One region of the Actinomadura monticuli genome, then DNA from elsewhere that is predicted to be linked to it. Evidence: riboswitches for the same ligand, from Rfam matches in the RefSeq annotation. Region 1 holds a riboswitch; the other holds the start of a gene.

Region 1 (7,478 bases):
TGACGCTGCCGCATGTGCACCTCATCGTGGACGGCTACAACGTCACGAAGACCGGGTACGGGGAGCTGCCGCTGTCGGACCAGCGCAGCCGGCTGGTGTCCGGGCTCGGCGGGCTGGCGGCGCAGACCCGCGCCGAGGTGACCTGCGTGTTCGACGGGGCGGAGCTGGACGCCCCGGTCGCGATCGCCGCGCCGCGCGGCGTCCGGGTGCGGTTCAGCGCCCCGGGCCAGACCGCGGACGAGATGATCGTCGAGCTGGTGCGGGCCGAGCCGCCGGGCCGTCCCGTGGTGGTGGTGTCCTCGGACCGCGAGGTCGCCGACGGCGCCCGCCGCGCCGACGCCCGGCCCTGCCCGTCCGCGCTGCTGCTGCGCCGGCTCGGCCGCTCCTGAGCCGGCGCCGCGTTTAAGGCCGCGATAAGGCCCCGATAAGGGACGCCTCGCACTCCGTGATCGGAATGTCACGAAAAAGCGACAATGATCGCCGATGTCAATCAAAGAGCGACGAATCGGTTGTGGCGGTTGTCGGCCATCGCTAGTGTCGTCCGCTGACGTCGTGGACGAGAGGGGCGAGACCGACCGTGGCCAAAGATCTCATCGGGGCACCAGCGCGAAGGCGTGACCGGAGAGGCGGCTCGGCGAGCAGAGGCGCGTCCCGCCGCCTGGCGGCCGTCGCCTGCCTGAGCCTGACCGCCTCCCTCGCGTCCGCTCCGGTGGTGGCGCACGCCGAGCCCAAGCCGACCAGGGCGCAGGCCCAGAAGAAGCTCGACAAGCTCAACGAGCTGATGGACCAAGAGGTCGAGAAGTACAACCAGAACAAGGAGAAGCTCAAGGTCGCCAAGAAGAAGTTCACGGCGGCGACCAAGGCGAGCAAGCAGGAGCAGGCCGCCTTCGAGGAGCAGCGCTCCAAGATCGCCCAGATGGCGGCCACCGCCTACAAGAACGGCGACTCCGCCGACGTCACGGGCTTCGTCGGCAGCAAGGACCCGCAGGCGATCCTCGACCAGGCGGCCGTCTTCTCCCACCTGTCGCACGAGCGCAGCTCCCAGCTCACCCAGTTCCTGGCGACCGCGCAGCGGCTCCGCCGCGAGCAGGCGCAGGCCAAGACGGCCTACGACGAGGTGAAGCAGAAGCAGGAAGAGCTCGCGCAGAAGAAGAAGGAACTCGACAAGCAGGTCCAGAAGCAGAAGGCGCTGGTGCGGCGGCTCGGCGGCGGCACGTCCTCCGGCGGCGGCAGCGGGTCCTCGGGCGGCACCGGGGGCACCTACACCGGCCCGGCCAGCGGCTCGGCCCGCAAGGCGCTCGACTTCGCCTACGCCCAGCTCGGCAAGCCGTACCAGTACGGCGCCGAGGGCCCGGGCTCCTACGACTGCTCCGGCCTCACCATGAAGGCGTGGGCCGCCGCGGGCGTCAACATCACCCGCACGACCAACTCGCAGTACGCCGCCACGAAGCGGGTGGCCAAGAGCAACCTGCAGCCGGGCGACCTGGTGTTCTTCAACAGCCTCGGCCACGTCGGCATGTACGTGGGCGGCGGCAAGATGATCCACGCTCCCAGCACCGGCAAGAACGTCCAGATCGTCAGCATCACCTCGGGCTACTACCTGAACGGCTACTACGGCTCCGGACGCCCCTGACACACCGCCCCGCGCCGCGCCGCGGGGCCTCGCTTCGACAACGGACCAGGGTTGACCTGGTCCGTTGTTGATTTTGGGGGGTTTGCCTTCTGTTGGGGCTTTGGTACCTTTGCACCACCCCGGCGCCCTCCAGGCGCTGCGGCCCCGCGGCGCCCACCAGGCGCCACGGCCCCACGCGGCGCATCCAGCCGCCGCGTATCCGGCGGCGCGAGCCACGCGCCGCTCCCCCCGGGCGGCACGACCCACGCGTCGCCCCACGGCGCCGACGGCGCCGCACCGTTCGCAGCAACCGGCCTGCACGCAGGCCGTGGCCGTCCCGGCCCACCGTGCGCACGCCAGCAGCGTGCATGGCGCTGAGCGCGCTGCCACGGCGGTCCTCCGGGTCAGGCCCCCGGACGCTCCCCCGGATCGGGGCCGGCGTCCGTCCACAACATCAGCGCCGCTCTTTCGCACGCGGGAGACAGGTCCCGCGCCGGGCCCCATCTCGCCCCCAGGATCGCAGCGGCAGCGCCGAATCCGCCGAAGCGCGGAACCGGGGACCCACACCGCCGGAGTCCGGGACACCTCCCGGACGGGCATTCCGGCACCCGGGGTGAATCGGCGCGTCTCTCCCCCCTCTGGTGAGAGCCGCCGTAGGGCTACTTCCACGCCCGAACCCGTCAGCTAACCCGGTAGGCGTCTGGGAGAAACGAAGGAGTGAGTTCCGCAGCGTTCCCTGGGCGTGGCCGCCCCATGCGGCCACGCCCTGAGAACCCCTGCGCTCCGCGGGCGCCCCCGCCCGCCGGAGCATCCCATCCGAACCGGCGTGCCCGCCCGGGTACGTCACCGCCGAGTCCGCGGACCGGCGCGCACACGCGCCGGACGCGGAGCCGGGGACCCATCGCGTCCTTTTCCACGGGGTGAATCGGCCTGCCCGCAGGCCGTAGGGCGGCTTCCACGCCCGAACCCGTCAGCTAACCCGGTAGGCGGCATGGAAGTCGAGGAGAGATCCCCCCGTGCCAGGAGCACACCGCAAGCAGACCCCGGTCAGTCCCGAGAAGCCCTCGGGCAGGCACCGCAAGCCGAGATCCCTGTCCCTCACGTGGCGGACGACCGGCGGCGTGATCGTCGGCGCCGCCGTGCTCGGCACCGCCGCGGCCACCGCGCAGGCGGCCGTCCTGCCGTTCGGTTCCGCCCCGGCGACGGCCACGGCCGCCGGCGTCACCCCCGGCAAGAAGAAGGACGGGGGCCCGCCGAAGAAGGCGTCCGAGGCGGCGCCCGAGAAGAGGGAGGGCGGACGGCAGGCCGAGCCGAAGGCCGCCGAGCCGAAGGCCGCCGCACCCGAGAAGCCCGGCAAGCCGCGGCCCACCGCCGCCGAGGTGATCAAGATCGCCAGGTCCCAGGTGGGCGTGGAGGAGGACGGCGGCGGCGAGACGAAGTTCCAGAAGTGGTACATGACCACCGCCCGCGCCAAGGAGACCGTCGCTCGCGACGGCGGCTCCGTCAGCGGCTACAGCGACGCCCAGTGGTGCGACATGTTCGTCTCCTGGGTCGGCGAGCAGGTCGGCTTCAGCGACCAGATCGGCAGCGACGCCTGGACGGTCGAGCACGCGCGCTGGTTCCAGTCGCACGGCCGCTGGGGCACGGAGCCGAAGCCCGGCGCGATCGTCTTCTACGCCTGGAGCGGCAGCAAGGCGGTCGACGACATCCGGCACGTCGGCATGGTGATCGAGAAGATCGACGACGACACCATCGAGGCCGTCGAGGGCAACACCGGCAACGCCGTCAAGATCAAGGAGCGCTCGACCGGCGACGTCGTCGGCTACGGCTACCCCGACTACAGGTCGTGACGGCGCCCCGGGCCGCGCGGGCTGCATAGGATCGCGAGCGTGGAGGACGGCCCCCCGGACCAAGGCGAGCACGGCGACCCCGGCCACGGGGATCCCGAGCAGGGCCCCGTCACGCGGCGCAGGGTTCTCGCCCTGGGCGCGGGCGGGGCCGCCGCGCTGCTCGCGGGCGGCGCCGGGCTCCTCGGCGCCCGGTCCGGCGGCGGGGCGCCGCAGGTCCGCGCGGCCCCGGACGGCCGCGCCGAGGCGGCCGGGCCGTTCCGTCCCGACGACGCCGCCGCCGTTCTCGCCAACCGGACGCGGGCCGTGCGGGACGGCGACCGCATCGCCTTCCTCGCCACCGTGGGCGACGCGCCCAGGGCGTTCCAGGACGTCCAGTCCCGCATGTACGACAACCTCCGCAAGCTGCCTCTGGAGGGCTGGCAGGAGCGTGTCTCCGGCACGCAGTCCGTGGAGGCGGACGGCGCGGTGGTCCGCGTGGAGGTCCGCTTCAAGCTGCGGGGCTTCGACAAGGGGTACGTGGCCCGCACCCGCTACCTCACCCTCGCCCCCGGTTCCGGCACCTGGCGGATCGTCGGGGATGGGACGTCCCACGGCCTCACCGACGACGCCGGCATCTGGGACGGCGGCCCGCTGTCCGTCGTGGAGGGCCGCGCGAGCCTCGTCATCGGCGACAGCACGGGCCTGGAGGGCATCGCCACGCGGCTGGACGCCGCCGTGCCGGTCGTCACCGGCGTCGTGGGCCGGGGGTGGGCGCAGCGGGTCGTGGCGCTCGTCCCGGCCGACGCGCGGCTCGCGTCCGCGCTGGCGGGCCCCGGCCAGAGCCTGGACGAGATCGCCGCCCTCGCCACCGTCGCGCCGTCGGCGGGCGGGGGCCGCGGCGAGGACCGCGTCATCGTCTCCCCCGGCACGTTCGGCCGCCTCAACGCCCTCGGCCGCGACGTCGTCCTGACGCACGAGCTGACGCACGTGGCGACCGGGGGCGCCCGCGACCGGCGGACCCCGCTGTGGCTCATCGAGGGCTTCGCCGACTACGTCGGCTACCGGCGCGTCAGGATCGGCGCCCGGTCGGCGGCGGGCGAGCTGCGCCGCGAGGTCGCGGCGGGGCGGCTCCCGGCCGCGCTGCCGGCGGCCGCCGACTTCGCGGGCGGCTCCCCCCGGCTCTCCCAGGCGTACCAGGAGGCCTGGCTCGCCTGCCGGATGGTCGCCGACCGCTACGGTGAGGCGACGCTCGTGCGGCTGTACCGGGCCGCCGGGCGCGTCCCCGAGGCGGCCGCGCTGGGCGACGTGCTCGGCCTCACCCGGGACCGCTTCACCGCCGTGTGGCGCGACTATGTGAAGAGGGAACTCTCTTGAGTGAGCGAAGCGAGCCGGGGGGCGCGGAGGGCCGTCCCCCCACGGACGACACGAGAGGGACGCGGCGGGCTCGTGTCGCCGCCGGGGTCGCCGCCGCCGTGCTGTTCGCCGGGGTCGGCGCCGTGCTCGCGCTGACCACCCCGTGGAACCCGCTGCCCGGACACGTCCCCGGCGGGCACGTACGGGCCGATCCCGCGCTCGACTTCTCCCCGGCCGAGATCGCCCGCTCCAGGGCGTTCGACTCGGCGGTCAACCCGCCCGCGTACGCGGGGCTGCTGGCGGGCCTGGCGGTGATCCTCGTCCTCGGCCTCACCCCGCTCGGAGCGCGCCTCATCGCGCGGGTCACGGCCCGCACCCGCCGCCGCCCGCTCCGCGTCGTCCTCGCCGTGCTGGCGCTCACCACGGTGCTCCGCCTCGCCGGGCTCCCGTTCGACGTCTGGAGCGAGTCGGTCCTGCGGCGGTACGGGCTGTCGACGCAGAGCTGGCCGGCGTGGCTCGTCGACCAGCTGAAGTCGCTCGGCGTCACCTGGGTCCTCTACGCGATCGCGCTGCTGCTCCTGTACGCCCTCATGCGCCGCTTCCCCCGCTACTGGTGGACGGGCGCCGCCGCCGGCGGGTTCGTCCTGGTCGTCCTCGTGTCGTTCATCTACCCGGTCGCGGTGGAGCCGGTGTTCAACAAGTTCCACTCGCTGGAGCAGGGCCGGCTGCGCAGCGACCTCCTCGCGATGGCGGAGCGGGACGGGGTGCCCGTCAAGGACGTCCTCGTCGCCGACGCCTCCCGCCGGACGACCGCGCTGAACGCCTACGTGTCCGGGTTCGGCTCCACGCGCCGGATCGTCCTGTACGACACGCTGCTGAAGTCGCCGCGCCCGCAGATCGAGTCGATCGTCGGGCACGAGCTGGGCCACGCCAAGCGCGACGACGTCCTGTGGGGCACGCTGGTGGGCGCGCTGGGCATCGCCGGGGCGCTGTGCCTGCTGTACCTCCTGATGACCTCACCGCGCCTGCTGCGGCGCGCGGGAGCCGATCCGGACGGCGGCCCGGACGAGGCGCCCGGGGAGCCCGGCCCGGGCGGCGGGCGCGGGGCGGCGGACCCGCGCACCATCGCGCTGCTGCTCGCGCTCGTGACCGCCGGGACGCAGCTCGCCGCGCCCGTCCAGAACCTCGTCAGCCGGCGCATCGAGGCCCGGGCGGACGCGCACGCGCTGAACCTCACCCGTGACCCGGCGACATTCGTGTCGATGCAGCACGCGCTGTCGGTGCGCAACATCTCCGATCTGAGCCCCGACGCCCTGGAGTACCTCCTGTGGATGTCGCATCCGTCGGGGCCCGACCGGATCGCGATGGCGCGCGACTGGGCCCGCATGAACGGCGCGCCGGTCCCGCCGCCGCCGCGCCGGTGAGCCGGGGCGTCAGTTCCCTTCCGCGCCCTGCTCCGCCGGCGCCTTCGGCTGTCCGCCCGGCCGGGCGGACAGCGTCGCCGCGTCCGCGTGCGGCGCCGTCGTCACCGGCTTCTTGAGGGCGCCGCCCTTCACCCAGTCGTCCCAGCCGAGCTGCCAGAAGCCCCAGCCGTTGTCGGGCTCCAGCTCGCGGCTGGTGCCCGTCACCCGCACCGGGTCGCCCCGGTAGCTGAGCTTGTAGAACCACTTCGCGTTGGACGGGCTGATGTTGATGCAGCCGTGGCTGACGTTCTCGTGCCCCTGGCTGCCGACGGACCACGGCGCGCTGTGGACGTACTCGCCGCTGTTGGAGATCCGCACGGACTTGTACACGGTCAGGCTGTAGCCGCCGGCGCCTCCGGGGGCGATGCCCATCCAGTCCGACGTCATGACGGTGGGGTCCTCCTTGCCCATCGTCAGATGGACCCCGTTGGTCGTGGTGTACATGCGGGCGCCGCCCTTGCCCATGCTGGTCGGGATGGTGCGGGCCTTCTTGCCGTTCACCATCACGACCATCTTGTGGTTGTCCTCGCCCGCCGTCGACACGTGCGAGTCACCGATCTTGAAGTCGACGGCGTAGTCCTTCCCGCCGTACACCTCCCCGCCGGTGCGCACGCCGCTGAGGTGCGCCTGGAACCGCACGTTCGCGTGGGCGGGCCAGTACTGCCTCGTCCGGAACACGACCTGCTGGTCGCCGAACCAGTGCCACGCCCCCTCCACGGTCTTGTCGGCGGTGACCTCCAGGGCCCGCTCGACCGCCGCCCGGTCCTTGACCGGGCGCTGGAAGTTCATGATGATCGGGATCCCGACGCCGACCGTCTCCTTGTCGTACGGCGCCTCGATCGTCGCCGCGTTCGTCTTCGCGACCTCGGCGGTGGTGAAGCGGCTGGACACCGTGCGGGTCCTGCCGTCCTTCCCGAGCGCCGTCGCCGCCACCGTGTAGGTCTGCCCCGGCGTCAGCGACCAGCGCGACCGCCACTGCGTCCGGTCCGCGCTGAGGTCGCCCTCGACCGCGCCGTCCCCGGCGGACACGGTGACGTTCTCGATGGTGCCGCCGTGCGCCCGGACGTCGATCGGGCTGTCCGGCCTGAGCTTCCCGCCGCCGCCCGCGGGCGACACCGCGAGCCGCACGGCGGCCGCGCCGTCCGGTTCACCGCCTCCCGAGCACGCCGCGGCCCCCGCCACGACGCTCGCGCCGACGAGGACGGCGGCGGTGCGCCGCCC
Region 2 (7,478 bases), on a different contig from region 1:
GGGCCGGACGGGACGGCGCGCCACCTGTGGGTGTTCGCCGAGCCGGTGCTGGGCGAGTCCGGGCTGCCGATCTCGATCAACATCGTCTCGCAGGACATCACCCGCCGGCGCGGGGTGGAGCGGGCGCTGGCCGAGACCCGGCGGCAGATGCTCAAGCAGCAGGCGCGGACGGCGCAGGAGCGGAAGGTCGCGGTGACGCTGCGCCGCGCGATCCTGCCGGACGAGGACGAGGTGGAGCAGCTGGCGGGCCTCGTCATGGCGGTCCGCAGCCTGGCGGCGGAGAGCACCGCCCGCATCGGCGGGGACTGGTTCGCGACCCGCGCCATGGCGGACGGGCGGGCGCTGTTCGCCATCGGGGACGCGGCCGGGCACGGCCTCCCGGCGGCCGCGGCGATGGCGCGGACCCGGAACGGGCTGCTCGGCCTCGCCTGCACCGGTGAGCCCGCGGGACGGCTGGTGGGCTGGCTGAACGAGCTGGTCGGCAACATGGACCCGCCCGCGACGGGGACGGCGATCGTCGCCCATTACGACCCGTCCCGCCGGGTGCTGGAGTGGACGTGCGCGGGCCATCCGCCGCCGATCCTGGTCCGGGGCGGGAAGGCGATGCCGCTGGAGGTCGTCCGGGACCCGATGCTCGGCGCCATGCCCGGCTGGCAGTACACGACGATCACCACCGAGCTGCACCCCGGCGACCTGCTGTTCCTCTATACCGACGGCCTGGTGGAGCGCAGGGACGCCGACCTGGACGAGCGCATCCTGGACCTCACGGGCATCCTGCGGGACTCCTCGGAGCGTCCGGACCGGGTGCTGGACGAGGTGCTGGCGCGCATGGAGCACGACCGCGCCGCGGACGACACCACGCTGTTCGCGGTGCGCGTCGAGTGACGGGCCTCACACGCGGCCCGCAGTGGTCGCGGGCTGTGAGCTAGGACGCACCTGAACCGCCGCTGAGAGCCCGTGACGGCCCGATCCCGGTGCCCCGCGGGGTGTCCGTGGCCCCCTCCGGAGGTTTCTTTACCTTTTGGTCATCGGGCGGTAAGGCCCGTGGGCAAAGGGCTGGCGGCCACTTCGGTGAAGATCGGGAAGATGCGGCGCCCTGACGGTGTTGGTGAATCCTTGGAAGGGCTTTGAGCAGGCAAGACCGAAGTTTGTGGCTCATTTGCTTTTCCTGGGAAGGTTGATACCTTCTATCCGAATCACGCAGCGCGCCCCATGCGTTGCCGCCGGCCGTGCCGCGCACGGCCGAGGATCGCGGAGCGGTATCCGCACGCGATGCGCGCCATGAAGATGCGCGCCCCACCTCAGATAAGTCGCTGAGACACATCCGAAAAGTCGGCACCGCCGTGTGCGGTGCGAGGCCGAGTCCGTCCAGGTCGCACGACCGGACGGAGCCGGGGACCCAACGTTCCAGGGGTGAATCGGCGCGCAGAGACGCGCCGTAGGGCTGCTTCCATGCCCGAATCCGTCAGCTAACCCGGTAGGCGTCATGGAAGACAAGGAGATTCCCTGCATGACCGGTCGTTTCGATCGTTTCGCGCTCAACCGCTTCTCGTCCGAGGACAAGGCCGTCGGCGTCGCCGTCAGCGCGGTCGTCGCCGGAGCCGTCGGGCTCGCCGTCCTCAACCCCCTCGCGGGGGGCCGCGCCGAGGCCGAGACCCCGGTCCGCGCCGCGGCGGCCGTCGCCGAGCAGGGCACCGCGTCGCAGAGCACCGCGTCGAAGGCGTCCACGGGCATGACCACCGCCGAGGCCCGCGAGGCCGGCTACAAGGTGCCGCCGCGCGCGGTGCAGCCCTCCGAGGTCATCAAGCTGGCCCAGAAGCAGGTCGGCATCAGCGAGGGCAAGGGCAAGCAGACCAAGTTCCACGACTGGTACGTCTCGACCCCGCACGCCAAGGCCACCGCCCAGCGCGACGGCGGCTTCTCGGTCAAGGCCTACAACGGAGCCCAGTGGTGCGACATGTTCGTGTCCTGGCTCGGCGCCCAGACCGGCGTGAAGAACATGGGCTGGGACGCCTACACCGTCCAGCACGCCTCCTGGTTCAAGAAGACCGACCGCTGGGGCCACAAGGCCAAGCCGGGCGCCGTCGTGTTCTTCGACTGGAAGGACGGCAGCAACGGCAGCATCGGTGACATCGACCACGTCGGCCTCGTCGTGAAGGACAACGGCGACGGCACCGTCAAGACCATCGAGGGCAACAGCAACGACCAGGTCGAGAAGAAGACCCGGGACAAGTCGGAGATCGTCGGCTACGGCTACCCCGACTACGCTTCCTGACCCTCCGCGAGGACGGCGGAACGCGACACCCTGAAGGCGCCCGGCTCCGGCCGGGCGCCTTCGGGCGTTCCCAGGTGGTTGCGTCCTATGTCTCCCGCGAAGGCGGGTAATGCTAAGCGTTGACAGCCTTTGATCCCTCTTGGACCTCGATGGGCTCTTCCTGGATAGGAATCCCTGGCAACGCGTCCGACCGGCGCCCGGGCGGCTCCGTCCCGGGGGAACTGGCGAGGGGGGATGCCCATGCGGGTGCGCCCGGATGTCAGCGTGGTGGTGATCGCGTACAACGACGCCCGGCGGCTGCCCCGGGCGGTCGCCTCGTCGCTGGCGCAGTCGCTGGGCGTCGTCGAGACCGTGATCGTCGACGACGCCAGCACCGACGGCACCGGGGAGATCGCCGACCGGTTCGCCGCCGCGCATCCGGGACGGGTCCGGGCCGTCCACCTGCCGTCGAACTCCGGAGGCTGCGGACGCCCCCGCAACACCGGCGTCGACGCCTCGTCCGGCCGGTACGTGATGTTCCTCGACAGCGACGACCTGCTGGACCGGCACGCCTGTCTCAACCTGCTGGCCGCCGCCGAGGACACCGGGGCCGACCTGGTCTCCGGGCTGTGCGACCGGATCTTCCTGGACGTGCCCGAGGGCGCGAAGGGACGCGTCCGGCCCTGGTACCCGTGGCTCTACCGGCGCAGCACCGCGCACGGGTCGCTCAGCGACGAGCCCCGCCTCCTCTACGACACCCTCTCGACCAACAAGGCGTACCGCCGCGGCTTCCTGGAGGAGCACGGGCTGCGGTTCGTCGAGCGGCTGCACTACGAGGACCTGCTGTTCACCGCCGAGGCCTACCTGGCGTCGGGGCGGACCGCGCTCATCCCGCACCGCGTCTACAACTGGCTCGTCAAGGAGCGGACTGCGGCGCCGTCGATCTCCAACCGGCGCACCCAGCTGGCCAACTTCGCCGACCGGCTGGAGATCCATCGGCGCATCGACATGCTGTTCGCGCTGCGCGGCGCCCACGACCTGCGGCTTGCCAAGGACGTCAAGTTCGTCAACCACGACCTGGTCCTCTACCTGCGGGAACTGCGCGACCGAGACCCAGGCCACCGAGCGCGCTTCCTCGAGCTGGCGGCCGGCTACCTGGCCGAGCTGGACCCGCGCGCGTTCGAGCTGGCCCGCCGGCTGCCCGCGATCGCCGCGTACCTGATCCGCGAGGGCGACCACGAGGGGGCGCTCGCCGCCGCCGAGTACCGGGCCTGGGAGCGGCCCGAGCTCCGCGCCCGGCTGGTGGAGCGGGACGGACGGGTCTACTGGGGCGCGGGCGGGCCGCGCGGGCGGCACGGCCACCGGGTCCTGGACGTCACCGGCCTCGGCTTCCACGTGCGGCCCCTGAAGGACCTGCGCCCGGCGAACACGGTGACGCGGCTGGAGACGCGCGGCGGCCGCGTCCTGATGGCCGGGCACGTGCTGAACCCCCTGAACCGCGTCCCGGCGGACGCCGAGCTCGCCGGGACGCTGGAGTTCTGCGACCGGCGCCGCCGCGCCCGCACGGTGCGGGCCCGCGCCGTCGTCCGGCACGAGGGGGACCGGCTGGCCTGGCGGTCGGAGTTCGACCCGCTCCGCCGGATCAGGCCGATCGGGTTCATCGATCCCGTCTGGGACGTCCGGCTGCGCGTCCGGGTCAACGGCGAGGACATGGTCACCCGCCCCGGCGAGGGCCGCGGGTCGCCGTCGCTGACGGGCGTCGCGCTGCCCGTCCGGCCCCGGCTGACCCGGATCGCCGCGGACCGGCTCCGCTCCTACGTCACGGGCGGCGGGCACCTGGCGTTCGCACTGGAGACGGCGAGCCCGTGGGCGCGGCTCGCCGGGGCCGCCGCGCTCCGCGCCGCCCGGTCGCCGGCGGGACGGCTCGTATGGCGCCGCGCGCGGGGGCTGAAGAAGTCCGTCCGCCGGCGGCTCACCGCCCGGACGACCAAGATCGCCGTGTTCAACGGGGTGCTGAGCCGGCTGCCCGTCCGGCCCGGCCTGGCGGTCTTCGAGAGCCATCTCGGCCGCCACTACTCGGACAACCCCAAGTACATCTACCGGGAGCTGCGCAGGACGGGCCGGCCGGTGACGGCGGTGTGGGCGTACGCGTCGTCGCCGAAGGGGTTCCCGGACGACGCCAGGCTGGTCCGGCGCGGCTCGTGGGGCTACTTCCTGGCGCTGGCGCGCGCCCAGTTCTGGGTCGACAACCAGGGGTTCCCCGAGGGGCTGCGCAAGCGCCCGGGGACCACCTACATCCAGACCTGGCACGGCTCGGCGTTCAAGCTGATGGGCCTGGACCAGCCGCGCATGAAGAGCGGCCCCGCCGCCGAGCGGGCCCGGCTGCGCCGGATGGTGGAGCGCTACGACTGCTTCCTGGTCCGCTCCGGGCACGACGCCGAGACGCTGTGCGCCGGCCTCGGGATCCGCTCCGAGCTGCTCCCGGCCGGCTATCCGCGCAACGACCCCCTGGTCAACGGCCTGGACGGCGATCCGGAGCTGGCCGCCGAGGTCGCCTCGCTGCGCGCGTCGCTCGGCCTGGACGGCGGCCGCCGCGCCGTCCTGTACGCGCCGACGTTCGCCACCGGGCGCAAGGGGCGCCCCGTCGAGCTGCTGGACCCGCCCGTCGACCCGGAGGTGTTCGCGCGGGAGCTCGGCGAGGAGTTCGTGCTGCTCGTCCGGCCGCACTACCTGTGCCGGGCCAACGTCCCGCCCGGCGCCCGCGCGGTGATGCGGGACGTCGGCGCGGTGCCCGACGTGACCCCGCTGCTGCTCCTCGCGGACGCGCTGGTCACCGACCACTCGTCGATCATGTTCGACTTCGCGCTGCTGGACCGGCCGATCATCCTGCACCTCCCGGACGGCCGGGACCGCGCCACCGGCTACTTCGACCTGGAACTGCACGGGCCGGGGCCGATCACCCGCGGCGAGGAGGAGCTCGTCGCCGCGCTGGCCGGGCTGGACGAGGCGGAGGCCGTCCACGCGTCCCGGCGCCGCGCGTTCGCCGCGCGCTTCGGCGAGCACGACCGGGGCACCGCCGCCCGCACGGTGGCGGACCGCTACTTCCCGGCCGCCCGGCCGGGCCACGGGGGGAACAGGCATGGCCGCACCGCGTGACGTCTTCATCGTGTGCAACAACGCCGACGAGATGGGCGGGCTCCAGCGCTGGGCGCACCACATGGCGCGGCTGCTGGCCGGCCGCGGCGACCGCGTCACGCTCGTCGGGATCACGCGCGGCCCGGACCCCTACCACCACGGGCGCGACGGCTCCTACGCCGTCGAGGTGCTGCACCGCGACTGGCGTTCGCCGGTGCACGCGTGGCGGCCCGCGACGCCGGTGCAGCGGCTGAACGCGGCGGCCCGCGTGCGGGAGATGCGGCGGGCCGCGGCCCAGCGGCGCGGCGCCGCCCGGCTGTCGGAGCTGTTCGCCGGCGCCGGGCCGGGGGCGGTGGTCATCGTGGCCCAGGTGTGGGCGATGGAGTGGGTGCGGCTGGCGGACACGTCCGGGCTGCGGGTCGTGGCGATGAGCCACGAGTCGTACAAGGCCACCCGCGGGTCGACGCGGTACCGCCGGGTCCGGGAGCACTACGCGGGCGCCGACCGGATGCTGGTGCTGACCGCCGAGGACGCCGACGCCTGGGCCGGGGACGGCATGACCAACGTCGGCCACATCCCGAACGCGCTGCATGTCACGCCGTCTGTCCATCCCACGCTGGACCTCCCCGTGGTCGCCTGCGTCGGGCGGCTGTCGCACGAGAAGGGCGTGGACCTGATGCTGGAGGCGTGGCAGCGGGCCTCCGCGCGCCACCCGGAGTGGCGCCTCCACATCTACGGCAGCGGTCCGGAGGAGGATGAACTGCGCGCCCAGGCGGCGGCCGTGGCAGGCTCGGTCGAGTTCCGGGGCGTGATCGCCGAGGTCGAGGACGCGCTGGTGGAGGCGTCGGTGTTCGCGCTGCCGTCCCGTGCGGAGGGCTTCCCGATGTCGGTGCTGGAGGCCATGGCGTACGGGCTGCCGACGGTGGCGTTCGACTGCGCGCCGGGCGTCCGGGAGCTGATAGCAGACGGCCGGGGCGGCGTCCTGGTCGAGCCCGGCGACACGATCGCGTTCGCCGCCGCCCTGGAGCGGCTCATGGAGGACCCGGACGTGCGCCGCCGCCTCGGCGCCGAGGCCCGCGCGTCCGTGCTGCGGTTCCATCCGGACGCCGTCCTCGCCCGCTGGGACAGGCTGTTCGACCTGCTCCACCGGGACCTGCCGCGGGCCGAGCCGAAACGTCCGCCCGCACCGGTCCCGCAGTGGACGGCCGCGGGGAATCCCGCGGCGAGGGCGGCGGGCAGGCCCGGACGCGAGACCGAACCCGCACCGGGGGTTTGATTCTTTCTAACAACTGTTTGGTAGAGTCGGGGCGTGAACGAGAACGAGTCGCCGGAGGACCGCGCCTTCCGCGCCGAGGTCCGCGACTGGCTCCAGGCGAACCTGTCGGGCGAGTTCGCGCACGCCCGCGGGCTCGGCGGGCCCGGCCGCGAGCACGAGGCGTTCGAGGAGCGGCTGGCCTGGGAGCGGCACATGGCCGCCGCCGGCTGGACGTGCGTCGGCTGGCCGGTGGAGTACGGCGGCCGCGGCGCCACCCTCGAGCAGCAGGTGATCTTCCACGAGGAGTACGCGCTCGCCGACGGCCCCGCCCGCGTCAACCACATCGGCGAGAACCTGCTCGGCCCCACGATCATCGCGTTCGGCACCGACGAGCAGCGCGCCCGCTTCCTCCCGCCGATCGTGGCGGTCGAGGAGCTGTGGTGCCAGGGCTACTCCGAGCCCAACGCCGGCTCCGACCTCGCCAACGTCCAGACCCGCGCCGCACTCGCCGGCGACCACTGGACGATCGACGGCCAGAAGGTGTGGACGTCCCTCGCCCTCGAATCGGACTGGTGCTTCGTCGTCTGCCGCACCGAGCCCGGGTCGTCCCGCCACAAGGGCCTGTCGTACCTGCTCGTCCCGATGAAGCAGGACGGCGTTGACATCCGGCCGATCATCCAGCTCACCGGGACCTCCGAGTTCAACGAGGTCTTCTTCGACGGCGCCCGCACCGGCGCCGGCAACATCGTCGGGGCGCCCGGCGAGGGCTGGAAGATCGCGATGGCGACGCTGGGCTTCGAGCGCGGCGTCGCGACCCTCGGCCAGCAGGTCGGG

The links. Region 1 has a riboswitch for cyclic di-AMP ahead of SM611_RS24170 (CHAP domain-containing protein). Riboswitches for the same ligand answer to the same signal wherever they lie in the genome.
Region 2: it holds a riboswitch for cyclic di-AMP, as region 1 does, so the genes downstream of both, SM611_RS35490 (CHAP domain-containing protein) here and SM611_RS24170 (CHAP domain-containing protein) in region 1, are expected to answer to the same signal.

What each region holds. Positions count from the first base shown of each region.
Region 1 covers NZ_JAXCEI010000011.1:16,618-24,095, reverse strand. Annotated here, with positions in the region: gene SM611_RS24180 (NYN domain-containing protein) at 1-389, shown strand, start outside; gene SM611_RS24175 (C40 family peptidase) at 578-1,633, shown strand; cyclic di-AMP (ydaO/yuaA leader) riboswitch at 2,132-2,326, shown strand; cyclic di-AMP (ydaO/yuaA leader) riboswitch at 2,479-2,617, shown strand; gene SM611_RS24170 (CHAP domain-containing protein) at 2,629-3,462, shown strand; gene SM611_RS24165 (hypothetical protein) at 3,502-4,815, shown strand; gene SM611_RS24160 (M48 family metallopeptidase) at 4,812-6,218, shown strand; gene SM611_RS24155 (L,D-transpeptidase) at 6,228-7,478, opposite strand, start outside.
Region 2 covers NZ_JAXCEI010000026.1:49,318-56,795, reverse strand. Annotated here, with positions in the region: gene SM611_RS35495 (PP2C family protein-serine/threonine phosphatase) at 1-885, shown strand, start outside; cyclic di-AMP (ydaO/yuaA leader) riboswitch at 1,347-1,499, shown strand; gene SM611_RS35490 (CHAP domain-containing protein) at 1,511-2,275, shown strand; gene SM611_RS35485 (bifunctional glycosyltransferase/CDP-glycerol:glycerophosphate glycerophosphotransferase) at 2,516-5,410, shown strand; gene SM611_RS35480 (glycosyltransferase) at 5,394-6,665, shown strand; gene SM611_RS35475 (acyl-CoA dehydrogenase family protein) at 6,699-7,478, shown strand, end outside.